DNA from 2 places in the Streptomyces sp. NPDC051218 genome. Region 1 is predicted to be linked to the other one. Evidence: riboswitches for the same ligand, from Rfam matches in the RefSeq annotation. Region 1 holds a riboswitch; the other holds the start of a gene.

Region 1 (15,108 bases):
GGTGGGCCTCGATGAGGTCGGCGAGCGGCAGCGCGGCCGTCGCGTAGGCGGTTCCCGCGGCCCAGGGGGTGTAGAAGACGGGGCGCGCGCCCGCGAGGTCGCCGGCGACCATGACGCGCCGCCCGATCTGGACCACCGCGGTGTAGCTCCCGGACCACGCGGTCAGGTGCCGCAGGGCGCCGCCGCGGGCCGCGAACAGACCGACCCTGAGCTCCTCGTCGCTCGCCCCGCAGGTGCCGAGCACCGCGATGCGCGTCTGCGCGTCCGCCTGCACCGTGCGCACCTCGTCGGCGCGCCAGTCACCCACCGCCCACAGCGGATCCGGGTCGCCCCAAAGGAGTTGGGAGCCCACGGGGTGAACGGTCTCGCCGTTCTCACCGGTGGCCCCGGCCGAGCCCACCACCGAAGGCTTCGCGGCAGTGCTGCTCCACCCCACCAACCACCGCATCGTTGCCTCCACAGGCTGTGGACAACCAGTGCATCGAAGAACTGGGGTCCCATGCTGCCACGAAGGAGGCGCGCGGGAGTGGCTACGGGGGTGCTCACGCTCCCGTTAATCTGCCCCGGGGGAACGGTACTTGAAGGGCGCGACCATGCCCTTTTCGTCCTGCGGGGGCGCACCGCCCCGGCCTCCGGAGAGGCGATTTTCGGCCAAATCGGCGGATGAAGCTCGCGTGCCGGAACCGTAAAAGGCAACACACAGTCCGGGAGGCGGCGTTCGCCCCCCGGACTGGTCCGCCGCCCGCGGGGATGAAGGCGGCGGTGTCCCCCAGCCCGCTGACTCCAGCGCAGCGGGCCGACCCACGCACCGTCAATGGAAGCGCTCCCCTTATGGCCGGTGAAGAGCGCACACGCAGGCGCACGGCCACACACCCGGAGCACACCCCGCCACTCCCCCGCTCACCTACCGGCAACAATCTCGCCATACGGAACTACGCCTCTTAACGCTTGGGATTCGGCGAACTACGCTGTGTGTGCTGATGTTTTCGCGGAGGCATATACCTGGGGGCTCGGCCAAATGCTCTTGCGGCCGAGGTTCCGGGCCACGGCGGTCGTAGTCGCGGACGCCGCTGCCCCCGGGGGAACGCAGCACGAATGCCGCGCGGTCAAGCCATCGCACGGCAGCCGTCTGTGTCGAGGGGTGGCGCATGTCCAGGGAGCAACGCGGGCCGAACGAAAAACTCGGCACCGTTCTCGCCCTCGCGGGAATCAGCAATGCGGGACTCGCCCGCCGGGTCAACGACCTCGGCGCACAACGCGGGTTGACGCTTCGATACGACAAGACGTCCGTGGCCCGGTGGGTGTCCAAGGGCATGGTGCCGCAGGGCGCCGCCCCGCACCTCATCGCCGCGGCCATCGGGCAGAAACTCGGCCGCCCCGTTCCGCTGCACGAGATCGGGCTCGCCGACGCCGATCCCGCGCCTGAGGTGGGTCTCGCCTTCCCGCGCGACGTGGGCGCCGCGGTGAAGTCGGCGACGGAGCTGTACCGCCTCGATCTGGCGGGCAGGCGCGCGGGTACCGGCGGCATCTGGCAGTCGCTCGCCGGCTCCTTCGCGGTGAGCGCGTACGCGACTCCGGCCTCGCGCTGGCTGATAACCCCGGCCGACAGCTCGGTCGCCCGCGACGTCATCCTGGACGAGCCCCGCGAGCTGGTCCATCCCGATGACGGCGCGAACAGCGGGCATCCGATGAAGGTCGGCCACAGTGACGTGGTGAAGCTGCGGGAAGCCGCCGAGGACGCCCGGCGCTGGGACTCCAAGTACGGGGGTGGCGACTGGCGTTCGTCGATGGTCCCGGAGTGCCTGCGGGTCGAGGCGGCGCCCTTGCTGCTCGGTTCGTACTCGGACGAGGTGGGCCGTTCGCTCTTCGGGGCCTCGGCCGAACTGACCCGCCTGGCGGGGTGGATGGCCTTCGACACCGGCCAGCAGGAGGCCGCCCAGCGTTACTACATCCAGGCCCTGCGCCTGGCCCGCGCGGCGGCCGACGTCCCCTTAGGGGGGTACGTCCTTGCTTCCATGTCCCTCCAGGCGACCTACCGCGGATTCGGCGACGAGGGCGTCGACCTCGCGCAGGCGGCCCTGGAGCGCAACCGCGGTCTGGCCACCGCGCGCACGATGAGCTTCTTCCGCCTCGTCGAGGCACGCGCACACGCGCGCGCCAACGACGCGCAGGCGGCGGGAGCCGCACTCCGGGCGGCCGAGGGCTGGCTGGAGCGGGCCAGGGACGGCGACAACGACCCCTCATGGCTCGGTTTCTACGGATACGACCGCTTCGCGGCGGACGCCGCCGAGTGCTATCGCGACCTGAAGGCACCCCGCCAGGTGCGCCGCTTCACGGAGCAGGCGCTCAAGCGGCCGACAGAGGAGTTCGTCCGCTCGCACGGCCTGCGGCTCGTCGTGTCGGCGGTCGCGGAGCTGGAGTCGGGGAACCTCGACGCGGCCTGCGAGCAGGGCACACGCGCCCTTGAGGTCGCCGGACGCATCTCGTCCGCGCGGACCACGGAGTACGTGAAGGACCTGCTGCACCGCCTGGAGCCGTACGGGGACGAGCCGCGGGTGGTGGAGTTGCGCGAGCGGGCCCGGCCGCTGCTCGTGGCCCCCGCGTAGCCCGCCCCCCCATGCGCCGCGGGAACCCGTGCACCGCCGGATCGGCAACAGCATTTACGCCCCCTGTAACCCTGCGGTCCTCATCGGGTTTGAGGGCGTTGTCAGTGGCGCAGTGCACTATCGGGGTGGGAGGTGATGCGGGATGGTCCGAGCCGTGGCGTACGACTGCGACGTGCTGGTGATCGGCGGCGGGATCGTCGGTCTGTCGACGGCGTATGCCATCACGCGCGCCGCTCCGGGGACGCGGGTCACCGTCCTGGAGAAGGAGTCCGGCCCCGCCAGGCACCAGACGGGCCGCAACAGCGGGGTGATCCACAGCGGGATCTACTACCGCCCCGACTCCCTGAAGGCGCGGTACGCCGTGCGGGGCGCCGCCGAGATGGTCAAGTTCTGCGCGGAGTACGGCATCGCGCACGAGGTCACCGGCAAGCTCATCGTCGCCACGGAGCGCTCCGAGCTGCCCCGCCTGCACGCACTCGTCCAGCGCGGCAGGGAGAACGGCATTCCGGTGCGGGAGCTGGGCCCCGCCCAGATCGCGGAGTACGAACCGGAGGTGCGGGGCCTCGCCGCGATCCAGGTCGGGACGACGGGGATCTGTGACTACGGCTCGGTGGCGGAGCACCTCGCGGACGCCTCCGGGGCCGATGTCAGGTACGGGGCGGAGGTCGTCCGCATCGACCGGCGCGAGTCGCTCGGGGTGGCCGTCCGCACGGCCGACGGCTCGGTGGTGCGGGGAAAGGTCCTGGTCAACTGCGCGGGACTGCAGTGCGACCAGGTGGCGATGCTGGCCGGCGACGACCCCGGGATGCGGATCGTGCCCTTCCGGGGGGAGTACTTCGACCTGGCGCGGCCCGATCTCGTGCGGGGCCTGGTGTACCCGGTCCCGGACCCGGCCTTCCCCTTCCTCGGGGTGCATCTGACGCGGGGCATCGGCGGCGGGGTCCACGTGGGTCCGAACGCCGTGCCGGCGCTGGCCCGTGAGGGGTACGGCTGGGGTGTGGTGCGGCCGCTGGAGGTGGCGGGGACGCTGGGCTGGCCGGGGGCCTGGCGGATGGCCTCGCGGCACTGGCGGTACGGGGCGGGGGAGCTGCGGCGCTCCTTCTCCAAGGAGGCGTTCACCTCGGCCGTGCGGAGGCTGCTGCCCGCGGTGACCTCGGATGATCTTGTGCCGGTGGCGGCGGGGGTGCGGGCGCAGGCCGTCTTGCGTGACGGGACGCTGGTGGATGACTTCCTCATCCGGGAGGGGGTGCGGGCGGTGCACGTCCTGAACGCACCTTCGCCTGCGGCGACGGCTTCGCTCCCTATCGGGCGGGCGGTGGCTCGGCGGGTGCTGGCGCTGCTGTAGGGGCGGGCCCTGCGGGGCTTTCCCCAATCCCGCCCCTTCCCGAAACTGGGGGCTCCGCCCCCAGACCCCCGCTCCTCAAACGCCGGAGGGGCTAATTTTCCCGCCCACCCACCCGATTGCCCCGCAGCGGAATTCGTACAAGGCCCTCGCGCCGAGCGGGTTTTCGGGAAGGGGCGGGGTTGGGGACAGATAAAATCCCCCCACTGTGTCTGAGTCAGCCGCCACCCCCAGCAGCCCCCGCCCCTCCCGCCCGAAGGGCGAGCCCCGTTTCCCCGACGGGCCCTCGCCCGACCCCGCGGGCTCACACTTCGAGCGAAGGATCCGCAGCTTCCAGCCCCGCAGGAGCCGCGTCACCACAAGCCAGGCGGACGCGCTCCAGCGGCTGTGGCCCAAGTGGGGCCTGGACATCGACGGACAGCGCGTGCTCGACCTCGCCGACCTCTTCGGAGGCGGCGGCGAGCTCCCCGTCGTACTGGAGATCGGCTTCGGCATGGGCGAGGCCACCGCCCAGATGGCCGCCGACGACCCGGACACCGGCATCCTCGCTGTGGACGTGCACACCCCGGGCCAGGGAAACCTCCTCGGCCTCGCCGAGCGGAACGACCTCACCAACATCCGCGTCGCGAACGGCGACGCCGTCATCCTGCTCCGCGAAATGCTCCCGCCCGCCTCCCTCGACGGCCTCCGCGTCTACTTCCCCGACCCCTGGCCCAAGGCACGGCACCACAAGCGCCGCATCATCCAGCCCGACTTCCTCGACCTCGCCGCACCCCGCCTCAAGCCCGGCGCCCTGCTGCACTGCGCGACCGACTGGGAGCCGTACGCCGAGCAGATGCTGGACGTGCTCACCGCGCACCCCGCGTTCGAGAACACCCAGGCCGACGGCGGGTACGCGCCCCGCCCCTCCTTCCGCCCCCTCACCCGCTTCGAGGGCCAGGGTCTGGACAAGGGACACGTCGTCCACGACCTGCTGTTCCGCCGGACAACCGGCGAGTAGGGCCGAGACGGCCGACGCCAGGACTGCGATACCGGCCACCCGGCCCGAGGCACCGTCGCGGCCCACCCCCGTCCCTCGTTAGGGTCAACGGGTGGCCACCCCTTCTCCGCACCCGTACCCGACGCCCCCCGCAGGGCCCGCCGGGCTGCGGCACGCGCGCTGGTGGCAACGCCGGGCGATACGCGCGGCCGCCCTGGTCATCCTGCTCGCCCTGTCGGGCCTCGTCATCCTGGCCCTGGTCAGGGAACAGACCGGCACCGAAGGCTTCCTGGTCGGGCTCGGCCTCGCGACGCTGCCCGTGCCGCTCCTGGTGGCCGCCTTCCGCTGGCTGCAACGGGTCCAGCCGGGCCCCTGGCGGAATCTGCTCTTCGCCTTCGCCTGGGGGGCCTGCGCCGCCGCCCTCATAGCCATCGTCGCGAACAGCTTCGCGACCCGCTGGATAGCCACCGCCACGGCCGACCCCACCAGCGCGGACACCCTCGGCGCGACGGTCATAGCGCCGATCGTCGAGGAGAGCGCGAAAGCCGCGGCCGTACTGCTCGTCTTCCTCTTCCGCAGACGCGAGTTCACCGGCATCGTCGACGGCGTGGTGATCGCCGGAGTGACCGCGACCGGCTTCGCGTTCACCGAGAACATCCTCTATCTCGGCAGCGCCTTCGGCACCGACCAGCTCAACGGCGGCACCGGGCTCGCGTCCGTGACGGCGGCGACCTTCTTCGTGCGCGTCGTGATGTCGCCCTTCGCGCACCCACTGTTCACCGTGCTCACCGGCATCGGCTTCGGCATCGCCGCCCTCAGCGCCGACCGGCAGAACTGGCGCCGCGTCCTGCTCCCGCTCGGCGGACTGCTCCTCGCGATGGGCCTGCACGCCCTGTGGAACGGCTCGGCCGGCTTCGGGGACTACGGCTTCTTCGCCGTGTACGCGACGTTCATGCTCCCCGCGTTCGGACTGCTCACCTGGCTGGTGATCTGGATCAGACAGCGCGGCCTGCGCATCGTGCGCGCCGAACTGCCCGCGTACGTGATCGCCGGCTGGCTCACCGCGCCCGAGCCGTACGCCCTCGGCACGATGCGCGCCCGCACCCTCGCCCGCGACTACGCCTCGTACACCCAGGGCAAGGCGGCGGCGCGCACGGTCGCCCAGTACGAGACGTACGCGACGTCTCTGGCGCTCCTGCGTCACCGCGGGCGCCGGGGCCGCGCGGGCGGCGACTTCGTCGTACGGGAGCGGGAGTTGCTGCACGCGCTGTGGGAGCGCCGCGAGGCCGCCCGGCCCGCCCTGGCCTACGCGGCGCAGGCGACGGCACCGGTGCCCGTACCGATGCCGCCTCCCTACGGATACCGGCAGCCGCACGGACACCAGCAGCCGTACGGATATCAGCAGCCCCATCCCCAGCAGCCGCCGTACGGATATCCGTACGCCCAGCCGGCGATGCCCTACCCCGCGTACAACCCCTACCGCGGCTAGGCGGAAGCCGCCGTGAGCGCCGACACCTCGGCCTCCGTCAGTTCGAGCTCCCCCACCGCGAGCAGCGCGGGCAGCTGTTCGACCGTACGGGCCGACGCGATCGGCGCCGCCACCGTCGGCTGCGCGGCGAGCCACGCGAGGGCCACGGTCGCGACCTCGGCGCCGCGCGCCTGGGCGACCTGGTCGAGGGCGGCGAGCACGCGCAGGCCGCGGTCGGTGTCCAGGTGCTTGCCCGCGCCCTCGGCCCGCGCGCTGTCGACCTGCGCACCCGGGCGGTACTTGCCGGTCAGGAAGCCGGAGGCCAGCGCGTAGTACGGGACGGCGGCCAGGCCGGAGCGCGAGGCGACCTGCTCCAGCGGTCCCTCGTACGTGTCGCGCGAGACGAGGTTGTAGTGCGGCTGGAGGACCGAGTAGCGGGCGAGGCCCTCGCGGTCGGAGAAGTCGAGGAACTCCTGGAGCCGCTCGGGGGTCACGTTCGACGCGGCGATGGCGCGCACCTTGCCGGACGTCACCAGCTCGTCGAGGGCGCCGATGATCTCCTCGACGGGGACGGTCGGGTCGTCGTAGTGCGTGTAGAAGAGGTCGATGTAGTCGGTGCGCAGGCGGCGCAGCGACTCCTCGACACCGGACTTGATGGTGTTCGCGGACAGGCCCTTGTAGTCGGGGTGGGCGCCGACCTTGGTGGCGAGCACGACGTCGGAGCGGTTGCCGCGCGCGGCGAGCCAGTTGCCGATGACCGTCTCGGACTCGCCGCCCTTGTTGCCGGGCACCCAGGCCGAGTAGACGTCGGCGGTGTCGACGAAGTTGCCGCCCGCGGCGGTGTAGGCGTCGAGCACGGAGAAGGACTGCGCCTCGTCGGCCGTCCAGCCGAAGACGTTGCCACCCAGGGCGAGCGGGAAGACCTCGAGGTCGGACGAGCCAAGCTTGCGGAGAGAAGTCATACGGGGCTCAACGCCTGTACGGACCACGGAATTCCGCCCAGCGGGATGCCGATTCCATCCGGGCACGGGCAGTGGGTACGCCGAACCGGCAGCCCTGGCGCCGGGGGGTTGGCGCCAGGACCGCCGGGGTTCGGGGTTACCTCAGAGGGACTGGCCCTTGCCGCGCAGCCACGCCGCCGGGTCGACCCCGGTGGAGTCGCCGCCCGGGTGGACCTCCAGGTGGAGGTGGGCGCCGGTGACGTTGCCGGTCGCGCCGACGCGGCCGATGGTCTCGCCGGTGGTGACCTTCTGGCCCGCGCTGACGTTCATCGAGGACTGGTGGCAGAGCCACAGCTCGGTGCCGTCGTCGAGTTCGAGGATCGTGCGGTAGCCGTAGGCCCCCGCCCAGCCGGCCTCCTTGATGGTGCCGGAGTGGATGGCCTTGATGGGCGTGCCCGTGGGAGCCGCGAAGTCCAGGCCCGTGTGGTAGCCGGAGGACCACATGGAGCCGGGCTGACCGAAGGTGCCGGTGAGCGTGTACGAGGCGACGGGAAGGGTGAAGCTCTTCGCGAGCTTGGCCAGGCGCTCCGCCTCGGCCTTCTTCTTCGCGGCGGCCTCGGCCTTCTTCTTGGCGGCTGCCTTCTCGGCGGCGATCTTCTTCTCGGCCGCGGACTGCTTGGCGGCGGCCTGCGCGGCGGCCTCCTTGACGGCTGCTTCTTCGGCCGCCTTCTGGACGGCGTCGTCCGCCTGGTCCTGCTGGTTCTCGGCCTGCTCCATGATGCGGGCCCGCAGTGCCTCGCCCGCGTCCGTGGTGCCCTGCTCGGCGTCGGCGGTGCTGACTCCGGCGGCGCTCAGGGGCGCCGCGGCCACGGCCACGTTCTGGCCCGCGGCGGCGGAGTTGTCGGAGTCGTCGGATATCAAGGACCCCACGCCCGGAAGCGACTTGGCCTCCGGCAGCGAGTCCGTGACGGCCGAGAGGTCCGGCATCTCGATGGCCACCGGGGGCTTGCCGCCCTGCGCGGTGGCGATGCCGCCCGCGCCGACGGCGGCGATGACGCCTACGCCGAGAACCGTGGAGCTGCGGGCGAGCCCGCCACCGCTCCGCTTGTGGACGCGGTGCCTGCCGCGGACGGGACGGATGGACTCCTCGGTGGGATTCCATTCCTCCCAGGAAGAATCATCGTCGTACCCACCGAAATCGTCGTCGTTCGGTACGTACACGCCTTGGGGGGCAGGGCGGTTGGACGCCACTGGGGCGCACTCCTTTCCTTCCTTCTCGCCTACCGGGTTAGCTGACGGGTTCGGAGCAGGAAGGTCTCCTACGAACATCTGGCACGGAGGCACAGATGCCCGATTCACCCCAATTAGTGGTTCCCCGGCTCCCTTTCGGGATTAGGCGCGTGCGCGCGGAGCCGACTCGAGTGACGGCTGGGACGACCGCGCTGCGTTATCGAACGTTAATAGACAGCAGGGTCGTATTCCAAGCTGTTCCGACTGATCGTTAACGGCTTTGGCCCGTACTTATCGGGACACGGGGGTCCGGAACGGGGCGAGTTGACCCCACTTCTTCACGCACCGGAGCTTCACATCTCCTTGACAGTGCGTCAGTTGTTATGCGGAGTGGTGTCCTTCGGTCACGGCTGGTGACATCGGCCGCCGCACCGCGAGCAGTGCCATGTCGTCGGTTGCTCCGCCGCCGGTGTGCCGCCGCACCTCCTCGACGAGTGTCGCCAGGAGCGCGTCGGGTCCGTGGGGCCCCGGGAAGATCCGGCCGCCGAGCCGGGCGGCGGGGTTGTAGAACTCACCCCGGACGTCACGCGCCTCGGAGAGCCCGTCGGTGTAGAGCAGCAGCATCGCCCCCGGCGGGAACTCCGTCTCGTCCGCGCGGTCCGGCCAGGCACCCAGTTCCCCCATCCCGAGCGGCAGCGCGGGCTCGGTGGCGGCCAGGACGCACAGCCGCCCGTCACCGCGCAGGAGCAGCGGCCCCGGGTGCCCGCGGTTGATCAGACGCACCAGACCGTCGCCGTGCGAGATCTCCGCGAGCACGGCGGTGGTGAACCCCTCGAAGGCGTCGAGCCCGTCGCGCCGCGTGCCCTCCCGCGCGAGGGCGCGCTCCAGGCGCTGCGCCACGGCCTCCAGCGTGGACTCCTGCTCGGCGGCCTCCCGGAACGCCCCGATCACGACGGCGACGGCCGCCACCGCGCCCATTCCCTTGCCCCGTACGTCGCCGACGATGACGCGTACGCCGTGCGGTGTGTCCTGCACGGCGTACAGGTCACCCCCGATGAAGGCGTCGGCCTCCGCCGCCTCGTACCGCGCCGCGACGTCGAGGCCGCCGATCCGTGGGTCCGGCTGCGGCAGTACGGCGCGCTGGGCGGCCTCGGCGATGGAGCGGGCGGAGGCGAGCTGTTCGTCGCTGCGGCGTACGACACGGTTGATGAGCACGGCGAGGACGGCGACGGTCACCACCGTGATCAGCTCGGTGACGGCCTCCACGTCGGTGGTGGTGTCGTTCTTGAAGTGCAGGGCGAGCACCGCGGCACAGGAGCCGACGCCGATGAGGGCGGTGCTGATCAGCGAGTAGAAGGGCGCCGCGACGAGCGGGGCGGCGGTGAAGAGGGGCACGGCGGTGAACCTGGGCGGGGTCGACACGTCGTAGACGACCCCGACGACGATGAGCAGCAGGGGAAGAGCCCGTACGAGCGCCCGCTCGTGCCGGACATCGGGACGCTTGCCGCCCCCGCCACTTCCTCCTCGCTGCCCCACTCACTCAGGGTTCCCGGAGCGGCGGCTCGGGGCGACCGGTGTGGGCCGAGCGGGGTACGCCGAAGGCCCGGATCCATTTCTGGATCCGGGCCTTCGGTCTTCAGTAGCGGGGACAGGATTTGAACCTGCGACCTCTGGGTTATGAGCCCAGCGAGCTACCGAGCTGCTCCACCCCGCGCCGTTGAATGCAACTCTACGCCATCAGAGGGAGTGAAAGCGAACCGGCTGCGCGACGGCCGCTCGCTCAGGCGTTCTCCGCGTGCGTCAGCGTCTCCCAGGCCACGAACAGGTCGTCCGTCCCCTCGGGCCGCTGCTCGAGCGTGAGCCTCTGCGTCTGCGGCAGGTCCAGCTTCAGCCGCTCGCGCAGGTGGTTGAGGCCGACCTCGGTGTCGGGCCCCATGTCGCGCTGCACCCGGCCGCCGCACAGCCAGTCGGGCGCCTTGGCGCCCAGCTGGTACGTGGAGTGGAATTCCAGCGCGGCCCGCAGCCGCTCCTTGACCTCGCCGTACAGGTCGACGCCCTGGTGCCAGGCGGTCTCCGCGATGTGCGCGGTGGCCGCGAGCGAGTAGCTGGCGTGCTTGAAGTTCCGGCAGGTCTCCTGGGAGAGCCCGTCGGCGAAGGTCTTCTGCCCGAACCAGTACTTCTGGAGCTTCTCCGGGGTGTTGATGCCGCTGCCCGCGGGCGAGACGGGAAGCGGGCCGTCCGACTCCAGGTAGAAGTAGGCGGGCACCCGGGTCCTGAAGTGGGTCACCGCCTTCTCGAAGGACTCGTGGTCGTCGAGGAAGACCGCCATGCTGATGGTCGCGTCGGCCATCAGGAGATCCCAGTTGCCGTTGAAGTCGGCCGCGCCTTCGCGCACTTGGGGCAGATAGGCGTTGCGCAGCATCCGCTCGAAGCGCAGGAGTTCGCCGTCGGTCCAGCCGTCGTAGGTGTAGCGCACCGCTTCGGCCGCGCGTGCCCACGAGGAGGCGGCCCAGGCCGTCTGGAGGCCGGCGTTGGCCTCGGTGTGCCGGGTGATCACCCGCGCCCAGGCGTCCATGATCTGCACGGCCTTCCTGGCGTGCGCGCGGTCGCCGGTGACGTTGAAGAGCAGGGCCTGCGTGTACGCGGCGATGGCGTCCTCGCGCTCTTCGACGCAGCCCTGGCCGGCGCGGGCCCCGGCCGGGCACTCGACCACGGCGTACGGCTTGGCCTGGTAGTCGTCGGCACCGTACTTGCTGTCCCGCATCCGCTCGAACGCCGTGATCCAGGGCTGCTCGCGCGCCGCGACATGGGCGCGCACGCGGTCAAGCTGCGCCTTGCTGACGAGGACTCCGGGGTGCTCGAAGGCCAGCTCCGCGGGCCGCGCCCGCTCGGTCGCCGCGCCGCTTCCGCTCCCGGACCCACCGCAGGCCGCCGAGACTCCGACGAGCAACGGCACCAGCACCATCACGAGAGCCCGTCGTACGGAACCCATGCTGAACCTCCGGATCGGCCACCTGGCAGGCTCAGCGTCACTCGGGGTCCACGGGGGCGCAAACCGAAAGCCCAGCCGGAAACCCCGCGCGCTACAAAGCCGCGAGCGCGTCGAACGCGGACCGGAAGGAGACAGACCGGCCGGTGAGGCCGGGCTTGGGAATCGCCGCCGGTGTATGACGGCGATCCCCAAGCATGAGGATGTGCGGGGCTCCCTGCCGCCGCATCCTCGCAGGCCCACCCCGGAGTTGAGGGTGCGGGATTACCCCCACAGGCCGGGAGGGCGGAGGCTGGAGCCGTGTTGTCGGCGATGCGGCTCCAGCCGGGCTTCGGTGTTGTTCCGGCTCGGGGGCTGGGAGCCTGATGGGATCACGTGGTCGGTGACAGCACGTGAATCCTGCGTCCGGGATCAGGATAAAGCTCCGTGGGCAGCCGCGATAGAGGGCCGTTTCAGGCAGCCCGCCCAACGCCTGCCGGTGGATGGACCACGTCAGCTCTCTCCGGCGCCGGAGGCGGGCGGATCGAAACGTGTGACGTGGCCGCCGACGATGGCACGGGCCAGGCCGGTCAAGGGCGTTGCCTGGGTGTGGGCATGGGCGCGCAGCAGGGCGAGGGCCTGGCCGGTCGTGAGGGAGTGGCGGTAGCTGATCATGCCGATGGCCTGGTGGACCACGGCGTCCGCGGGCAGGAGCCAGGCGTGGACGAGCTCGTCCTCAGTCGGCACGGGTGTAGCGAGGAGCAGGAGGTCTGCGGCGTCGGCGTGGTCCTGGGCAACTTGCAGGTCGGCGTCGGAGATCGGGCCGGGCCGGTGGCGGTAGAGGGTGAGGACGAGGCCGGCCTGCCGTGCCCGGTCGGCGCCGTTGAGGATCGGCAGGGCGTAGGCGGCGCGGATGTAGTGCGCCTTCGCCTGCTGGGCAAAGACAGGCCAGTGCCGGGTTGCGGCCGGGTCGTCGAGATCGTCGACCAGGACCTGAGCGCGCTGGCTCAGGGCCTGTACACACGGGCCTTCTCCGAGACTGATCTGCAGCTCCTCGCCCTTGCGGGCCAGCGGCCCGACCGCGCAGAGCGACACCCGCTGCGCCAGGGCGGCATCGACCGCCAGTGTGAGCCCCACGGAGTACGCGCTGTGCAGGGCCCTCCGGCACGCCTCGCCGATGCGCAATCCGGGTTCGGCGTCATCACTGGTGTAGCGGGCGGCGAGGATCACGGCCTCCCGCCGGGCGGCCGTCATCGAAGGCTCGGTGCGCGAGCAGGCAGGCAGGCGATGTAGCGCGTAGTCATGGTGGCGTCCGAACTCCGGCATTCACCGCCGACGCTGCCCGGATCGGAAGCCAATGTCAGGGTGAAGTGGGCGAGCGGTGTCGCCTGCGGGCAGCCTGTGTCTCCACCGTACGCCTCGCCTCGCGTTCACCGGCGTCCACAGACATTTGGTCGCCTGCCCGCTCCCTCCAGAAGCTTGTGGAGGCACTCGGCCGCCTCGCCGACCTCGGCACCAATATGTCGAGAAGACCCTTCGTAGCCGAAAAGCTCCCTAGACTGGAGGCGTCGTCAGTGCTTCCTCTGCGCCGCGGAGGTTCCCTCCTGAGGCAGCCACGGGAGGTGAGAGCAGTGGGCACCGAAAGTGACCTGCCACAGGTATTGCGGACCCTGCGCCCCTCCCGCGGAGAGCCGGGCCTGATCGGCGCCGACCCGAAACTGTGTGCCCAGGCCCTGCTCGTGGACGGCATCGCCGTCTCCGCGCCGACCGACGGCGGCCTGAGTGAATTGCTGTGGTCCACGCCAGGTACCAGCGTCGATCTGGAAGACCTGCAGTTCACGGTGGGCCAGGGACCGGCACTTGAAGTGGCCGTTATGTGCAGGCCCGTCCTGGTGGCAGACGTGGCGCGTCTGCCGATGGACCGGTGGCCCGCTCTGTTGCCCGAGGTCACGGCGCTGGGTGTCGGCGCGATCTTCTGCTTTCCGCTGGCCATCGGGTCCGCCTGTCTGGGCACGATGACCCTGCAGCGCTCGGCACCTGGCCCGCTGCCGGACGCCACGTCGACCGACGTCTGGCTCGTGGCCAACGCTTTGATCGCTGTCCTGCTGGACAGCGATCCGCAGCAAGAGGCCCTCGCCACCGCGGCTGACTCCTCGGACTTCTACCGGGCCGCCGTCCACCAGGCCAGCGGAATGATCAGCGTCCAGGCCGGGGTCTCGCTCGCCCAAGCTCTCCTGCGGCTGCGCGCCCACGCCTACCGGCACGGGAAGCCGTTGCTGGAGGTAGCCGAGGACGTAGTAGCCAGGCGGCTGGCCTTCCACAATGATGAAAACGGGCCGGACGAACCTGCCGGTGAAGGGAATGAAGGGCCATGACCCGCGAAGAACAACTACTGGCAGCCATGGTCGATGCCGTGGACACCCTTGTCGACGACTTCGACCTGATCGACTTCTTGCACACGCTGTGCGACCGCTGCAACGAGCTGCTCGACGTCTCCGCCGTCGGAGTCATGCTCGCCGACCCCAACGGCGGCCTGCAACTGATCGCCGCATCGGACGAGCACACCCGGCTGCTGGAACTCTTCGCCCTCCAGGCCGACCAGGGGCCCTGCGTGGAGTGCCACCGCGATGGTACCGCCCGCTTCAACATTTCCTTGAAGTCCCGTGCGGAGACTGCCGCCTTCCCACTTTTCGCCGAGCGTGCCCGCCAGGCGGGATTCGCCACCAGCCACGCCCTGCCGATGCGTCTGCGCCGGAAGGCCGTGGGCGCAATGAACCTCTTCGACTCCCGTGAACAGAAACTCAGCGACGGTGACGCGCGGGTGGCGCAAGCACTGGCGGACGTGGCCACCATCGCCATCCTGCAACACCGCACCGTCGTCCACGCCAACATCGAGCGCGCCCAACTACGGGCCGCTCTCTCCAGCCGCATCATCATCGAGCAGGCCAAGGGCATTCTGGCCGAACGCTGGCAGGCCACTCTCGACGAGGCATTTGATGCCCTGCGCCAACACGCTCGCGCCCACCAGCAGAGCCTGGCCGAGCTCTGCAGGCAACTCATCGACGGCTCCATCGGCCCCTCTGCTGTGCAACGCCCCTGACCGACCCTGACCGCGCACCCGGCCAGGTACCCGCCCCAGCCCCCGGCGGAAGGACGTGTCTCTCCCGCCGCCTGCCTCGCCATAGGGACACCTCGTGAACCAGGACCACCACGCCGCGGCCTGGCAGCGCATCAGCACCGCTGCTCACACCGGTGGCGTCACGCTCACCGTCGCCTGCCGGGCCTGCGCCGACGACGTGGAAGCCGACTTCGCCGGAGCCACCCTCGTCGTCGCCGGAGAACTACGCCTGCTGGCCACCGCCACCGACGAGCGTGCCCGCAGCGTGGAAGACGCCCAGCTGATCACCGGCGAAGGACCATGCACCGACGCCTACACCCGCCGCGCCCCCGTCGACACCGCGGACATGCTCCAGGCGACCGGCCGCTGGCCCGCCTATGCCCCCGTGGCCGGCGAACACGGCGTCCGCAGCGTTCTGGCGCTGCCCCTGACGATCGGCGCCCTCGCGATCGGCGC
Region 2 (15,108 bases), on a different contig from region 1:
TGCCTTTCTCGACTGACTGCACGAGAAAGGGACGTATGGGTGAAGTGGATAGTTCCGTTTCTGGAGATTCCGTGAAGTGTGCCACTCTCGGACCACCCTGCCCGGGTATGCCGAAGCGCCAACTCCCGTCCCCTGCGAGAAGTTCGGCGGCGCGGCGGACCACCCGCGTGGCCCGAATGGAGTACTGTTGCGAGCCCTGGGTCCGGTCTCCCACCTGGGTGCCCGGGGCCTTCCAGGACCGCCGGGAGGGGGCTCGCTGCACAGGGTGACCAAAGTGGTCACTGAGAGTTGCGAAGAGGTAACCGTGCCATAACGGCGACCTTGGGCCCATGCCCGACACGCCGGGCAACTCGGCAAGGTTGTGGCAGGCTGCACCCGGGCAGGCCACACTCGACTAGCGGAAGCAGCGACGCACGTGACGTCGGCAGGCACCACCCGGGAGGTCCCCATGCCCGAACTGCGTGTCGTGGCCGTCAGCAACGACGGCACACGGCTGGTGCTCAAAGCTGCGGACAGCACGGAGTACACGCTTCCGATCGACGAGCGACTGCGCGCCGCGGTGCGCGGCGACCGCCCGCGTCTCGGCCAGATCGAGATCGAGGTGGAGAGCCACCTCCGCCCCCGCGACATCCAGGCGCGTATACGTGCCGGTGCCAGCGCGGAGGAAGTCGCCTCTCTCGCCGGAATCCCCGTCGACCGTGTCCGCCGCTTCGAGGGACCCGTGCTCGCCGAGCGCGCCTTCATGGCCGAGCGGGCCCGGAAGACCCCCGTGCGCCGCCCCGGCGAGAACACCGGACCCCAGCTCGGCGAGGCCGTGTCGGAGCGACTGCTCCTGCGCGGCGCCGACAAGGAAACCGTCCAGTGGGACTCCTGGCGCCGAGACGACGGCACCTGGGAGGTCCTGCTCGTCTACCGCGTCGCGACCGAACCGCACTCCGCGAGCTGGACGTACGACCCGCCGCGGCGGCTCGTACAGGCCGTGGACGACGAGGCTCGCTCGCTGATCGGCGAGACGGACGATATCGCCGCGCCCGAGCCCAGCTTCCCGTTCGTGCCGCGCATCGCCCGGCTGCCCCGGGACAGGCCGTCGCTCGACCGGCCGCTCGACCGTGCCCTGGACCGGCAGTTGGACCGCCCGAGCGTGCCACTGCCCCCGGAGCCCGGGGAGGAGAGCACGGCCACCGGCGCGACGGCGGCCGTCTCCGAGTCGGAGCGGGACTCGCTCACCAGCCTCCTGGAGGCGGTGCCGAGCTTCCGCGGCGACATGATCGTGCCGGAGCGCCCCGTACCCCAGCCGACGGATCTTCCGCCGGTGCCGGTGCCGGTGGAGGAGCCCGAGCAGGACCCGGAGGCCGAGGAGGCCCCCGCCGCGTCGGCAGGCGCGGGCTCCGCGTACGCGGACGTCCTGATGCCGCGCTCGGTGGCCAGCCACCGCGACCGCCTCGTCGGCACCACCGACCGCCAGGCGGAGGCGGACGGCGTCCGTCCCGGTCGGCGTGCGGCGGTGCCCAGCTGGGACGAGATCGTCTTCGGCACGCGTCGCAAGAAGCAGGAGTAGGTCGCAAGAAGCAGGAATGGACGGCGTCGTCCGTCGGAAACGGTCGGGCCCCGCACCTGAACGGTGCGGGGCCCGACCGTTTGCGGCCAACCGCCCGCTACTGCGGATCCGGACCCTTGGCCACCGGGCGGGACTCGTCCGACGACCACTCCGACCACGAGCCGACGTACAGCGACGCGGGGATGCCCGCCACCGCGAGGGCCAGCACCTCGTGGGCGCCGGAGACACCCGAGCCGCAGTAGACGCCGACCTCGGAAGTGCCGGACGCGCCCAGGGAGTTGAAGCGCTCCGTGAGGTCGGCGGCCGGCCTGAAGGTGCCGTCCGCCGTGACGTTCTCCGTGGTCGGCGCGGAGACCGCACCCGGGATGTGGCCGCCGACACGGTCGATGGGCTCGACGTCACCGCGGTAGCGCTCGGCCGCGCGGGCGTCCAGGAGCAGCCCGGAGCGGGCCACGGCAGCCACGGCGTCGGCGTCGAGCAGGTCCGTGGTGTTCGTCTCGGGGGCGAACGAGCCCTCGGCGGCCGGGCGCTCGTCCCCCGGCTTCAGCGGGCCGCCCCACGCCGCGAGTCCACCGTCGAGCACCCGCACGGACGGATGCCCCGTCCAGCGCAACAGCCACCAGGCGCGTGCGGCGGCCCAGCCCTGCCCGCCGTCGTACACGACCACGTCCCGGTCGCCGGAGACCCCGGCGGCCCGCATCACCGCTCCGAAGTGCCCCAGGTCCGGCAGCGGGTGCCGTCCGGCCGGGCCCGCCGGCCCCGCGAGGTCGGCGTCCAGGTCGACGAAGACGGCGCCCGGGATGTGCCCCTTCTCGTACTCGGCACGGCCGTCGAAGGCGGGGGCGCCCGCGGCCTTGGCGGTGCTCAGCTGCCAGCGGATGTCCAGGAGCACTGGCGGGTTCTCGCCTGCCAGGTCGCTCGCGAGTTCGGTTGCGGAGATGATGGCATTCATGGCCCCATCCTTGCGTACGGGGTGGCCGCATCGGCCAGGTCCGGCTACCCTGCTCCGCCGGACCGAACACGCGGCGTACGGAACCGGGCACACCGTGTACTGCCGGGCGGGACGTACGTGCATTCGAAAGCGGAGCCTAGCGGCCACCATGACGGGCCGAGGAGAGAGTGACGATGACGGAGGCACGGGGGTCGACGGGTCAGCGTGACGGCATGGGGGCCGTCCGCCGCACGCCCGGCACACCCACCTGGGTGAGCCTGATGGCGCACGGCCTGGCCGCGACCCAGGAGTTCTACGGAGCGTTGTTCGGCTGGGAGTTCCGGCCGGGACCGGAGCAGCTCGGGCCCTACGTACGGGCGCTCCTTGACGGGCACGAGGTAGCCGGTATCGGCCAGCTGCCGCCCGACCACCATCTGCCGATCGCTTGGACGCCGTACCTGGCATCGGACGACGTGGACGCGACGGCCGAGGCCGTGCGGCACTGCTGCGGCACGATCGGCGTCGGCCCGCTGGACGCGGGCCCGGCCGGGCGGATGGCCATCGCGGTGGACCCGGCCGGCGCGGTGTTCGGGATCTGGCAGGCGGCGGAGCATCTGGGCGCCGCCCTCGTCGGGGAGCCCGGAGCCCCGGCCTGGAACGAACTGGTCACCCACGAGACGGCGGGCGTCGTCAAGTTCTACCAAGCGGTTTTCGGATACACCGAGGAGGCTGCTACCTCGCCCGACGTGGACTACCTGACGCTCCAGGTCGACGGACGGCCGGTCGCCTCGGTGCGCGGCATGGGCCAGGAGCTGCCGCGGGACCGGGGCGCGCACTGGATGACGTACTTCGAGGTCGCCGACGTGGACGAGTCGGTTCGGCGGGTCACGGAACTCGGTGGGCACGTCGTGAAGCCGGCGCAGGCGGGTCCGCACGGGCGGGTGGCCACGGTCGCCGATCCCGAGGGCGCGGTCTTCACTCTCGTGCGCTCGGAGAGCTGACCCCCGGAAAACCCTGAGGTCCGTACGGTCATGTCCCGCCGGGACCGCTGCCGGGGAATCTGGACCAGAAGTGGTCGACGATGTCTTCCAGGTAGCGCCGCCCCGTCTCGCCCGACGCGGCGGCGTTGCCGACCCGGCCGAGGGTGGCCGTCAGGAGCGACTGGTACTCCTGGTGCATGGCCTTGAGCGGCTCCTGCAGATCCTGGCGCTCCATGGAGAGCAGCTTGGCGATCGACCGGATGTGCGCCTGCCACCGGGTGCTGACGGCTTCCGTGAGGAGTCGCGCGAGCTCGTCCTCGAGTCCGGTGACGGCCACGAAATCCCGCGGGCCCAGCTTCAGCACGGAACCGAGATGGGCCGACTGCCGCCGGTTGCCCGTCCATGTGTTGGTCTCTTCCATCTGCTGATAGACGCGCGGATCGAGGCCGGTGGCACGGGAGACGTCCTCGATGGCGAGCCCGCACGCGAGACGGTGGTCGCGCAGCGTCCGCGGGGCGCCGATGAGTTCATGGGGCGCGCACCACAGGGCGCCGGCCAGGGCGGCGAGCTCGTTCGACGTGGGCACCGCCCTGCCCTGCTCCCACGCGGTGACGTGTTCGGGCGAGACGTACTCCAGGCCGTACGAGACGCGCATGCCGTAGGCGACGTGGCCGGGGGCCATCCCGAGCTTCTCGCGAAGCGTCCGGGCAGCCCTGGCATTGAACGGGGGTGGTGGGTGCACGGGGCCAGACACTATGGAGTTACGGGCGTTAACTCCATGTCATCTGTCGCCTTTGACTCGGTTTTCGCGCAAGCGTCGCAGTCAAGTTCGTAGGAAGTGACAAGAGCCCAACTGCCCGTACTGCCCAGTAATGAGGCCGGATTCGAGGCCGTGGCGACCCCCCGTATGATCCGCTCGCGAGGCATCGCATGTGCGTTCCCCCAAACACGCGCGCACACCGTTTGATGACCCTCCGTCACACGTCCCCCTTTGTCCGGTCCAGGAGTAACGCTCATGACGACCAGCGCGACAGGCCCGTCCGGGCCGTACGGCCAGCCAGGCCCCGCCGACGCCCCGCCGGCGTACCCAGGCGGCCCGCTCGACCGGTTCTTCCGCATCACCGAGCGGGGTTCGACGTACGGCCGTGAGATACGCGGCGGCTTCGCCACGTTCTTCACCATGGCCTACATCCTCGTGCTCAACCCGATCATCCTCGGCAGCACCGAGGACAAGTTCGGCACGCAGCTGGACGGCGCCCAACTGGTGACCGCCACGGCTCTCGTGGCCGCGATGATGACCCTGATCATGGGCGTCGGCGGCAATCTGCCGCTCGCGCTCGCCGCGGGCCTCGGCATCAACGCCGTCGTGGCGTTCCAGATCGCGCCGCTGATGAGCTGGGACGACGCGATGGGTCTCATCGTGCTCGAAGGCCTGCTGATCTGCGTCCTGGTGATGACCGGTCTGCGCGAGGCGATCATGCACGCCATCCCGCAACCGCTCAAGCAGGCCATCAGTGTCGGGATCGGCCTGTTCATCGCGTTCATCGGCTTCGTCGACGCGGGGTTCGTCACGCGTGTCCCGGACGCCGCGAACAGCACCATTCCCGTCCAGCTCGGCACCGGCTCGCTGACCGGCTGGCCGATGCTCGTCTTCTGCCTCGGCGTGCTCCTGACGGTCGTGCTGCTCGCCCGCAAGGTGCGGGGCGCCATCCTCATCAGCATCGTGGTGACGACAATCTTCGCCGTGATCGTCAACGGCATCGCCGACGTCAAGTCGTGGGGCCTGACCGCGCCCTCGATGCCCGACAAGCCCGTCGCCGCCCCCGACTTCGCCCTCCTCGGCGACTTCGACCTGTTCGGCTCCTTCGGGCAGGTGAGCGTCCTCACGGTGGTGCTGCTCGTCTTCACCCTCATCCTGTCGGACTTCTTCGACACGATGGGCACCATCGTCGGCGTCACGGCCGAGGCCGGTCTCCTCGACGAGCGCGGCCAGGTCCCCGGCCTCGGCCGTGTGCTCCTCATCGACGGTGCCGCGGCCGTCGTCGGCGGCGCGTCCTCGTCGTCCTCCGCCACCACGTACATCGAGTCGGCGGCCGGTGTCGGGGAAGGCGCCCGCACCGGCTTCGCGAACCTGATCACCGGCGGCCTGTTCGCCCTCGCCCTGTTCCTGACCCCGGTCCTGACCATGGTGCCCATGCAGGCCGCGTCGCCCGCGCTCGTCGCGGTCGGATTCCTGATGATGACCCAGGTCAAGCACATCGACTGGGACCGCTACGAACTGGCGGTACCGGCGTTCCTGACCATCGCGGTCATGCCGTTCACGTACTCCATCACCAACGGCATCGGCGCCGGCTTCATCTCGTACGTCGCCATCAAGGCCTGCCTGGGCAAGGCCCGCGAGGTCCACTGGCTGCTGTGGGGCACCGCGGCCCTCTTCCTCGTCTACTTCGCCATCGACCCGCTGGAGCAGTTGCTCGGCGTGAAGTAAACGGACGGTCAGGCGGACGCCACGGGCAACACATCGGGCGAGAGCGCCGCGGCATGTGCCGTGGCGCTCGTCATCCGGCGCCTGTGGTGGCGTCGGCACAACACCTCGTAACCCACCTCGTCCGCCGCTTGGTTGACGTCGCCGACGACGACCTGGGCCCCTTCGACGACCATCGCGCCGCCTATGGTGCGGGCGTTGTGGGTGGCGCGGGCACCGCACCAGCACAGCGCCTCGACCTGCAACACCTCGACGCGGTCGGCGAGTTCGACCAGGCGCTGCGAGCCGGGGAAGAGCTTGGAGCGGAAGTCCGTGGTGATGCCGAAGGCGAACACGTCGAGGCCCAGGTCGTCGACGACCCGTGCCAGCTGGTCGATCTGGCCGGGCGCGAGGAACTGCGCCTCGTCCGCGATCACGTAGTCCGCGCGGCCGCCCTGCGAGAGGTGGTCGACGAGATGGGCGTAGAAGTCGAAGTCGTCGGCGGCCTCGATCGCGTCCGTGACGAGGCCGAGCCGCGAGGAGAGCTTGCCCTCGCCGGCCCGGTCGTCACGGGTGAAGATCATCCCCTGCAGGCCGCGGGCCGAGCGGTTGTGCTCGATCTGCAGAGCCAGGGTGCTCTTTCCGCAGTCCATCGTTCCGGAGAAGAACACCAGCTCGGGCATGGGGAGTTGCGGCCTTTCGAGACGTGCGGACGCGGTCCGGGTCAGGTACGGGTCTGGTGCGGGTCGGCGGTCTGTTCAGGAGCGTACTTCGAGGAGCGGTACGAGCTGCTCGACGGCGGTCATCGAACCGTGCATGCCGACCAGCGCCGACTCCTTCGGCTCCTTCTCCGAGGCGATGATCGCCACGTCGTCGTGGGCCGCCGCGATCACGTCGCCGATGCGTCCGTACACCCGCTCGTCGACGGCGCCGGGCGGGCCGAACCAGCCCGCCGCGATCGCCTCGTCCCGGCTCGCGATCCAGAACTGCTCGCCGAGCACCTCGCGCCAGACGGTCAGGACGTCGCTCTCGGCGCCCGGCACCGCGTACACATGGCGCGCACGCCCCTCGCCGCCGAGAAGGGCGACGCCCGCGCGCAGCTCCCAGTCCTCGTCGAAGTCGATGCGGGACTGCTCGTCGAAGGGGATGTCGAGCATGCCGTGGTCGGCGGTGACGTACAGGGCGCTGCGCGGCGGGAGTTGCTCGGCCAGCCGCTGGACCAGGCGGTCGACGTACATGAGCTGGCCGCGCCAGGCGTCGGAGTCGACGCCGAAGCGGTGCCCCTTGCCGTCCACCTCCGCGTAGTACGTGTAGACCAACGAACGGTCGCCCGCGCCCAGTTGCTCGGCCGCGAGGTCCATGCGGTCCTCACCGGAGAGCCGGCCGCGGAAGCTGCCGCCGCTCAGCGCGATCTTCGTGAGCGGCGTGTGCTCGAACGTCGGGGACGACACCTGTGCGGTGTGCACCCCCGCCGCGTGCGCCTGCTGGAAGACCGTGGGGTACGGCTGCCACTTGCGCGGGTCCGTCCAGGGGTTCCAGCGGAGCTGGTTCATCAGCTCGCCGGTGGCGGGGTTGCGCACGGTGTACCCCGGAAGGCCGTGCGAGGCGGGCGGCAGGCCCGTGCCGACCGAGGCCAGGGAGGTCGCGGTGGTGGCGGGGAAGCCGGCGGTGATCGGACGTGCCGTACCGCCGCGGGACGAACCGATGAGCGAGGTCAGGAAGGGTGCCTCGTCCGGGTGGGCGCGCAGCTGCTCCCAGCCGAGGCCGTCGATCAGGAAGACGCAGTTGCGGTCGGCCGGGGCGAGCTCCGGGATCACGGGCGCGAAGCCCTCGACACCCTGGTGGGAGACGAGCGTGGGCAGCAGATCGGCGAGCGAGCCCGCGCCGTACTCGGGCAGGGGCGCGGAGTCGAGGGCGAGCGGCTGCACGTCGTCCCAGGCGGACAGGGACATCAGCGGGTGGTGTCCGCGGTCGCCTCGGAGAGCGCCTGGGCGAAGGCCAGGGTCTGGCGCACGGTGTCCGGTCCGTCGCCCGCCTCGCTGACGCGCAGGCTGAGGTCGTCGGCGGTGGAGCTGCCGGTGTACCCGTGGTCGGCCTCGCAGTTGGGGTCGCCGCAGGCGGCGGGCTCCAGGTCGATGCGCGACACGGCACCCCAGCCGATGGTCAGGACGACCTCGCGGGGCAGCGAGCCCGGAACGTACTTCTCGGGGTTGGCGACGACGCGGCTGACGACGACCGACGAGATCCGGCCGATTTTCACCGACTCCGTGGAGGTCGTCGCGTACGGCGTCGGGGAGGTGCTGTCGGCCGCCTGCTCGTCGGTGTGGCTGACGATGAAGCGGGTGCCCGTCAGGACGAGGACCGTCACATGCCGGCGCACTTCGTTCGCGTCGAACGCGGTCTCCTGGTGGACCAGGTACGACCCGATGGGCTCGCCGCCGATCGCGGCCTCCACCGCCTCGGCCACGAGGGCCGGGTAGTAGCCACTGCGCTCGATCGCCGCGCGCAGCCCCTGGGTCGTCGTACCGGTCTTTGCCATGCCGTCCATCCTACGACCCGGCGGAGGGCGCACGGTGCCCCACTGGCCGCGTCAGTACCCCGGCAGGGCCCGCGGGCCGAGGTCGTTGCGGGCGGGCGGGGGCGCGAGCCGCACGGAGGCGCCGAGCACGGAGAGGCCACGCTGGGCGACGACCACGGGCTCCAGGGAGACGGCGACCACCTCGGGGTGATCGTCCACGAGACGTGAGACCCGCTGGAGCAGTTCCTCCAGGGCCGGGGTGTCGACCGGTGCGGAACCGCGCCAGCCGAAGAGGAGCGGGGCGGTCCGGATGGACCTGACCAGGGAACCCGCGTCGCGTTCGGTGACCGGGACAAGGCGGTGCCCGGTGTCGCCGAGCAGCTCGGACGCGGCGCCGGCGAGCCCGAACGAGAGCACCGCTCCGGCCGCCGGGTCGATGACCGCGCGGACGACGGTGTCGACGCCACGGGGCGCCATCGCCTGCACGACGGGCCGCAGCTCGGCGGGCTTGCCGAAGGCCTCGGTCAATTCGGCGTAGGCCCTGCGCAGTTGTTCCTCGTCCGCCAGGTCGAGCCGCACGCCTCCGAGGTCGGCGCGGTGGCGCAGGTGCGGGGCCGTGGTCTTGAGGGCCACGGGGTAGCCGAGGGTGCGGGCCGCCGCCACGGCCGCGCCCGGGTCGGGCGCGGGCAGGGCGTCCCGTACGTCGATGCCGTACCGCCCGAGGAGTTCGCGGGCGTCGTCCTGGGCGAGGGTGGCGCCGCGCGGGTCGTCCTGCTCGGCGAGCAGCTCGCCGATCCGCCGGGCGGCACCGCTCTCGTCGATGTCCTCGTACTCATGCACCTTCCCGGGCTCCTTGGCCTCACGCCGCCACTGCGCGTACTTCACGGCTTCGGCGAGGGCTCGTACGGCGCGTTCGGCGGCGGGGTAGGCGGGGATCCGATGGGCGGGGTCCGGCACCGCCGTCGTCGTCTCCACGGTGGGCAGGCGTCCCGCGGATGCGGGGGGAGCAGGGGCATCGGGCCTGGTGCGGGTCGCGGCAGCCAACGCTTCGGCGAGGCCGCCGAGTTCCACGTGCACCACGGCTACCGGCTTCGCCGGGCACCCGGCGGCCGCCGCCCGCAGCGCGGCGGCGAGCTCCTCGCCCTCGGGCGACCCCGTGGCCCCGTCCTCCCCCACCCAGGGGATGGCCGTGACGATCACGGAGTCGCAGGCGTCGTCCGACAGCGCCTCGGACAGCGCGGCCCGGAAGTCGCCCGGGGTGGCCCCGGTGGTCAGATCCACCGGCGGCAGCGGCCGAAGCCCGTCGGCGATACACGCGTCGTACGTGAGGAGCCCGAGCGACTCGGAGTTCCCGAGGATGGCCACCCGGGGCCCGGACGGCAACGGCTGCCCCGCGAGCAGCAGCCCCGCGTCCACCATCTCGGTGACGGTCTCGACCCGGATGACCCCCGCCTGGCGCAGCAGCGCCGACACCGTGGCGTGCGGAAGCCGCGTGGCCTGTACCGCGTGTCCCGTGGGCGCGATCCCGCTGTGCCGCGCCCCCTGCACCACCACCAGCGGCTTCGCGGTCGCCGCACGCCGGGCGAGCCGGGTGAACTTACGCGGGTTGCCGATGGATTCGAGGTACATGAGGGCGACATCGGTGTCCGGGTCCTCGTACCAGTACTGGAGGACGTCGTTGCCGGACACATCCGCGCGGTTGCCCGCGCTCACGAAGGTCGACAGGCCCGCGCCACGCCGGTGGAGTCCGGAAAGCAGCGCGATGCCGATCGCGCCGGACTGGGTGAAGAGACCGATCCGGCCGCGCTCGGGAGGATGCGGGGCGAGCGACGCGTTGAGCCGCACGTCCGGCGACGTATTGATGACCCCGAAGGCGTTCGGCCCGAGGATACGCGTGCCGTACGACCGCGCCTGACGCACCAGTTCGCGCTGCCGCTCCCGCCCTTCGGGACCGCTCTCCGCGTACCCGGCGGAGATCACGACGAGCCCGAGCACCCCGCGCTCACCGCACTCGGCGACGGCCTGCGGCACCCGCTCGGCGGGCACGGTGACGACGGCGAGCTCGACGGTCTCGTCGATGTCCCGCACGGAGCGGTACGCGGGCACTCCGTCGACCTCGGCGCCCTCGCCCTCCTCGAAGTCGAACGCGCTGTTCACCGCGTACAGCCGCCCCGTGAAGCCCGCCTCGCGCAGGTTCCGGAGCACGCTGCGCCCCACGCCGCCCTGCGTGCGCCCGACGCCGATCACGGCGACCGACTTCGGCGTGAGCAGCCGCTGCACCGATCGCGCCTCGGCCCGCTGCTCGCGGGCGCGCTGCACGGCGAGGGAGCGGTCGGTGGGCTCCAGATCGAATTCGAGACGTACGACGCCGTCCTCGAAGCTGCGCTTCTGCTGGTACCCCGCGTCCGTGAAGACCTTGATCATCTTGGTGTTGGCGGGCAGCACCTCGGCGGCGAAGCGCCGGATGCCGCGCTCCCTGGCCACCGCCGCGATGTGTTCGAGGAGGGTGGAGGCCACTCCCCTGCCCTGGTGGGCGTCCTGCACGAGGAAGGCGACCTCGGCCTCATCGGCGGGTGCGCTCGCGGACATGCCGCGTTCATCGATGCGGTCGAAGCGGACGGTGGCGATGAACTCACCGCCCACGGTGGCCGCCAGACCCACCCGGTCCACCTGGTCGTGATGGGTGAAGCGGTGCACGTCCTTGGCGGACAGGCGGGGGTAGGGCGCGAAGAAGCGGTAGTACTTCGACTCGTCCGAGACCTGCTCGTAGAAGCTGACCAGGCGGTCCGCGTCCTCGGCAGTGATCGGCCTGATCCGGGCGGTGCCTCCGTCACGCAGGACGACGTCGGCTTCCCAGTGGGAGGGGTATGCGTGCCGGTCCGACGGGGTCTGCATGGGCCCAGAGTACGGGTCGCGGCGGCGCCATGGCCGGGGCAGGCTAGGAGACGTCGAAGGCGGGACGAGGGCCCCGCGGCACGAGGACGTACGGTCGACGGAGGACGGACCATCGGTCGGCACGGTACGGACGATCGGCCGGCGGAGCACTCGCGACGGCATGAGACACTGGTCTAGACAACTGTGAGACATCTGGAAGGGCAGCAACACATGGCTGAGCGCCGCGTCAACGTCGGCTGGGCCGAGGGCCTTCACGCCCGACCCGCCTCCATCTTCGTCCGCGCGGCCACCGCCGCCGGCGTCCCCGTGACGATCGCCAAGGCTGACGGCAACCCCGTGAACGCCGCCTCCATGCTCGCGGTGCTCGGCCTGGGCGCGCAGGGTGGCGAGGAGATCACCCTCGCCTCCGACGCCGAGGGCGCGGACGCCGCTCTCGACCGTCTGGCGAAGCTGGTCGCGGACGGCCTCGAGGAGCTTCCCGAGACCGTCTGATAAAGACTGTTACTCATACGCCGAAGGGCCTGCCCCGAAATAGGGGTGGGCCCTTCAGTGTTTTCTTTCCGCTATTCGGGCAGCAGAAATAATGCCCCGCCCAATAGCACTTCTATGCACTTCTTTGTATACGGCGCCTTTGTTAAAGGCGCAGACCCGCTGTGTTTACGGAAGGTTGCGAACCCCTCACGCCGGAGAGCTGGCGCACGAACCGCGGCCGGTGCGCGGCTGCCGTCCGCTCCGTGTGCTGCGCGGTGAGCGCACGGGCCCGCTCCGCGTCCCCGCGGGCGACCGCGTCGACTATCGCGGCGTGCTCCGCCCAGGCCTCCGCGGGGGCGGCCGACGCCTCGACCACGTACATCCAGGCGATCTTGTGCCGGAGCTGGGTGAGCAGTGCCGTGAGGCCGGGGCTGCCGGACGCCTGGGCGAGCGTCTCGTGGAACCAGCCGCCCAGGGAACGCAGATCCTCGCTCCGGCCGCGCCTCGATCGCTCCTGGCCGAGCCTGACGAGGCCGCGCAGGACCTTCAGGTGCGCCTCCGTGCGGCGCTGTGCGGCGCGGGCCGCGCCCAGCGGCTCCAGGAGCGCGCGGACCTCCAGGAGGTCGGCAGCGTCCTGTTCGGTGGGCTCGGCGACACACGCGCCCGCGTGCCGGCGCGTGACGACGAAGCCCTCGGCCTCCAGGGTGCGCAGGGCCTCACGGACGGGGACGCGGGAGACCCCGTAGCGGCGCGCGAGCAGTTCCTCGGTGAGCCGGCCGCCCCGTTCGTAGACACCGGAGACGATGTCGTCCCGGATGGCCGTGCATACCGAGTGCGCGGGAATGCGCATGACTGACCTCCGCCTTAATCCCCGCGAAACGCGGTCTGTCGACGCCTGTTCGGCGACTCTATTGCAGAGCCGCCGAATTTCCGATGGTCGGCCGAAATCCGGGGATACTTTTGGCCAACGGAGATACGGGAACGGCGAAAGCCCCGGCTCTCGACGAGCCGGGGCTTTCGGTGAATCAGGTGCGCTTCGTGCGACCGCCTTGGATCTCCGGGATCAGACGTTGACGCCGTGCGAGCGGAGGTACGAGACGGGGTCGATGTCCGTGCCGTAGTCCGCGCCGGTGCGGGCCTCGAAGTGGAGGTGCGGGCCGCTGGAGTTGCCGGTGGAGCCGGAGAGGCCGATCTGCTGGCCCGGAGTGACCGCCTGGCCGACCGTGACACCGAGGGACGACATGTGGCCGTACTGGGTGTACGTGCCGTCGTTCATCTTGATGACCACGTTGTTGCCGTAGGCGCCGCCCCAGCCGGCCTCGACGACGGTGCCGGAGCCGACCGCGTGGACCGAGGTGCCGGACGCGGCGTGGAAGTCGACGCCGGTGTGACTGCCGGAGGACCACATGGCGCCACCGGTCTGGTAACCCGTGGAGATGGACGAGCCGGTGATCGGCGACACGTAGCTGTTGAGGCGCTTGCGCTCGGCCTCGCGCGCGGCACGCTCCTTGGCCTCGCGCTCCTTCTTGGCCTTGGCCTTCGCCTCGGCCTCGGCCTTGCGCTTGGCCTCCTCGGCCTTCTTCTTGGCGGCCTCTTCGGCCTTCTTGGCCGCTGCGGCGTCGTCGGCGGCCTGCTGCTGGGCAGCGGCCTGCGCGTCGACGCTCTGGGCGAGCGAGTCGCCCACGGAGATCGCCTGGGTGAGGCCGGTGTGCTGGGGAGTCACCGCGTCGTCGGCGGCGAGCGCCGGAGCGGCCAGGCCTCCGATGACACCGGTGGTGGTGAGGGCGGCGACGCCCGCCACGTTCGCGGTCGTACGCGTGAGGCGGCTCGGGCGACGGTGCTTCCCGGTGGCACGGGTGAACGCCATGAAGCGGCTGATCCTTTCCTTCCTTCTCGCCTACCGGGTTAGCTGACGGGTTCGGAGCAGGAAGGTCTCCTACGAGTCCCTCACCTCACGGCGAGGTTCCCGATTCACCCCAAGGGACATGTGGGTCCCCGGCTCCCCTGGCTCGCGCCGTACGGGGACTCGGCGATGACTGTCCGGTGCCGCGGGCGCGGCGTACTGCATGACGAACAGCCGGACCAGACGCTAAGCGGGTCATCTTTCAAACGACAAACGGATCAGAGCTTTTGTAGCGCACGCCACAGGTCAGACACGTAACCTCCATACTAATTCGGACATATGAGGACCCCAGCAGCGTTTTCCCGCCACTGGGGTCCCGATATGTCCTGACTATCACTCAGTTCAGGCGCACCCCGCACTCACCCCGTGACCACACTCACTTCACCGATGCCGAGCGCCCTGACGGGCTCCTCGATCTGCGACGCGTCTCCCACGAGCACCGTCACCAGACGGTCCACGGGGAAGGCGCTCACCACGGCGGCGGTGGCCTCCACGGTGCCGGTCTCGGCCAACTGGCGGTACAGCTGGGCCTGGAAGTCGTCCGGCAGGTGCTGCTCGACCTGGTCGGCGAGGGTGGCCGCGACGGACGCCGCCATCTCGTACTTGAGCGGGGCGACGCCCACCAGGTTCTGCACGGCGACGTCGCGCTCGGCGTCCGTGAGGCCGTCGGCGGCGAGGGTGCGCAGGACCTTCCACAGGTCGTCGAGGGCCGGGCCGGTGGACTCGGTGTCCACGGAGCCGCTGATGGCGAGCATCGCCGCGCCGCTGCCGTCCGGAGCGGAACGCAGGACCTGGGCGAACGACCGTACGCCGTAGGTGTATCCCTTCTCCTCGCGCAGGACGCGGTCCAGGCGTGAGGTGAGGGTGCCGCCCAGGCAGTACGTGCCGAGCACCTGCGCGGGCCACACGCGGTCGTGCCGGTCCGGGCCCACGCGGCCGATGAGCAACTGCGTCTGGACGGCTCCCGGGCGGTCCACGATGACGACACGTCCGGTGTCGTCCGCGGTCACCGGGGGCACCGGACGCGGCTCGGCGGTGCCACCCGTCCAGGCGCCGATGGTGTCGGCGAGGACGGCGTCCAGGTCGACGCCGGTCAGGTCGCCCACGATCACGGCGGTCGCCGTCGCGGGACGCACGTGCTTCTCGTAGAAGGTGCGCACCGCGGCCGAGTCGATGGCCGTGACCGTCTCCTCGGTGCCCTGGCGGGGGCGCGACATGCGGGAGGTCGCCGGGAAGAGCTGCCGGGACAGCTCCTTGGCGGCGCGGCGCCCCGGGTTCGCGGCCTCGTGCGGGATCTCGTCCAGGCGGTTGCGTACGAGGCGTTCGATCTCGCTGTCCGCGAAGGCGGGAGCACGCAGGGCGTCGGAGAGCAGGCCGAGCGCCTTCGG

Evidence for each region. A riboswitch is a leader RNA that binds a small molecule or an ion and turns the genes downstream of it on or off. The one in region 1 is predicted to bind cyclic di-AMP.
Region 2: another riboswitch for cyclic di-AMP. It lies ahead of ACIBCK_RS13150 (M23 family metallopeptidase); the one in region 1 lies ahead of ACIBCK_RS32055 (M23 family metallopeptidase).

Annotation. Positions count from the first base shown of each region.
Region 1 covers NZ_JBITEU010000011.1:392,086-407,193, reverse strand. The annotation lists gene ACIBCK_RS32085 (asparagine synthase-related protein) at 1-448, opposite strand, end outside; gene ACIBCK_RS32080 (MFS transporter) at 1,149-2,606, shown strand; gene lhgO (L-2-hydroxyglutarate oxidase) at 2,749-3,951, shown strand; gene trmB (tRNA (guanosine(46)-N7)-methyltransferase TrmB) at 4,157-4,948, shown strand; gene ACIBCK_RS32065 (PrsW family intramembrane metalloprotease) at 5,040-6,416, shown strand; gene ACIBCK_RS32060 (aldo/keto reductase) at 6,413-7,357, opposite strand; gene ACIBCK_RS32055 (M23 family metallopeptidase) at 7,499-8,587, opposite strand; cyclic di-AMP (ydaO/yuaA leader) riboswitch at 8,599-8,745, opposite strand; gene ACIBCK_RS32050 (PP2C family protein-serine/threonine phosphatase) at 8,948-10,102, opposite strand; tRNA gene ACIBCK_RS32045 (tRNA-Met) at 10,207-10,280, opposite strand; gene ACIBCK_RS32040 (alginate lyase family protein) at 10,347-11,558, opposite strand; gene ACIBCK_RS32035 (GAF and ANTAR domain-containing protein) at 12,048-12,788, opposite strand; gene ACIBCK_RS32030 (ANTAR domain-containing protein) at 13,166-13,909, shown strand; gene ACIBCK_RS32025 (ANTAR domain-containing protein) at 13,906-14,634, shown strand; gene ACIBCK_RS32020 (GAF and ANTAR domain-containing protein) at 14,729-15,108, shown strand, end outside.
Region 2 covers NZ_JBITEU010000003.1:475,490-490,597, forward strand. The annotation lists gene sepH (septation protein SepH) at 449-1,558, shown strand; gene ACIBCK_RS13100 (sulfurtransferase) at 1,656-2,510, opposite strand; gene ACIBCK_RS13105 (VOC family protein) at 2,684-3,490, shown strand; gene ACIBCK_RS13110 (XRE family transcriptional regulator) at 3,519-4,151, opposite strand; gene ACIBCK_RS13115 (NCS2 family permease) at 4,485-5,957, shown strand; gene ACIBCK_RS13120 (thymidine kinase) at 5,966-6,616, opposite strand; gene ACIBCK_RS13125 (alkaline phosphatase family protein) at 6,692-7,885, opposite strand; gene ACIBCK_RS13130 (DUF5998 family protein) at 7,885-8,481, opposite strand; gene ACIBCK_RS13135 (GNAT family N-acetyltransferase) at 8,524-11,346, opposite strand; gene ACIBCK_RS13140 (HPr family phosphocarrier protein) at 11,557-11,838, shown strand; gene ACIBCK_RS13145 (GntR family transcriptional regulator) at 11,981-12,667, opposite strand; gene ACIBCK_RS13150 (M23 family metallopeptidase) at 12,881-13,684, opposite strand; cyclic di-AMP (ydaO/yuaA leader) riboswitch at 13,697-13,859, opposite strand; gene ACIBCK_RS13155 (pitrilysin family protein) at 14,080-15,108, opposite strand, start outside.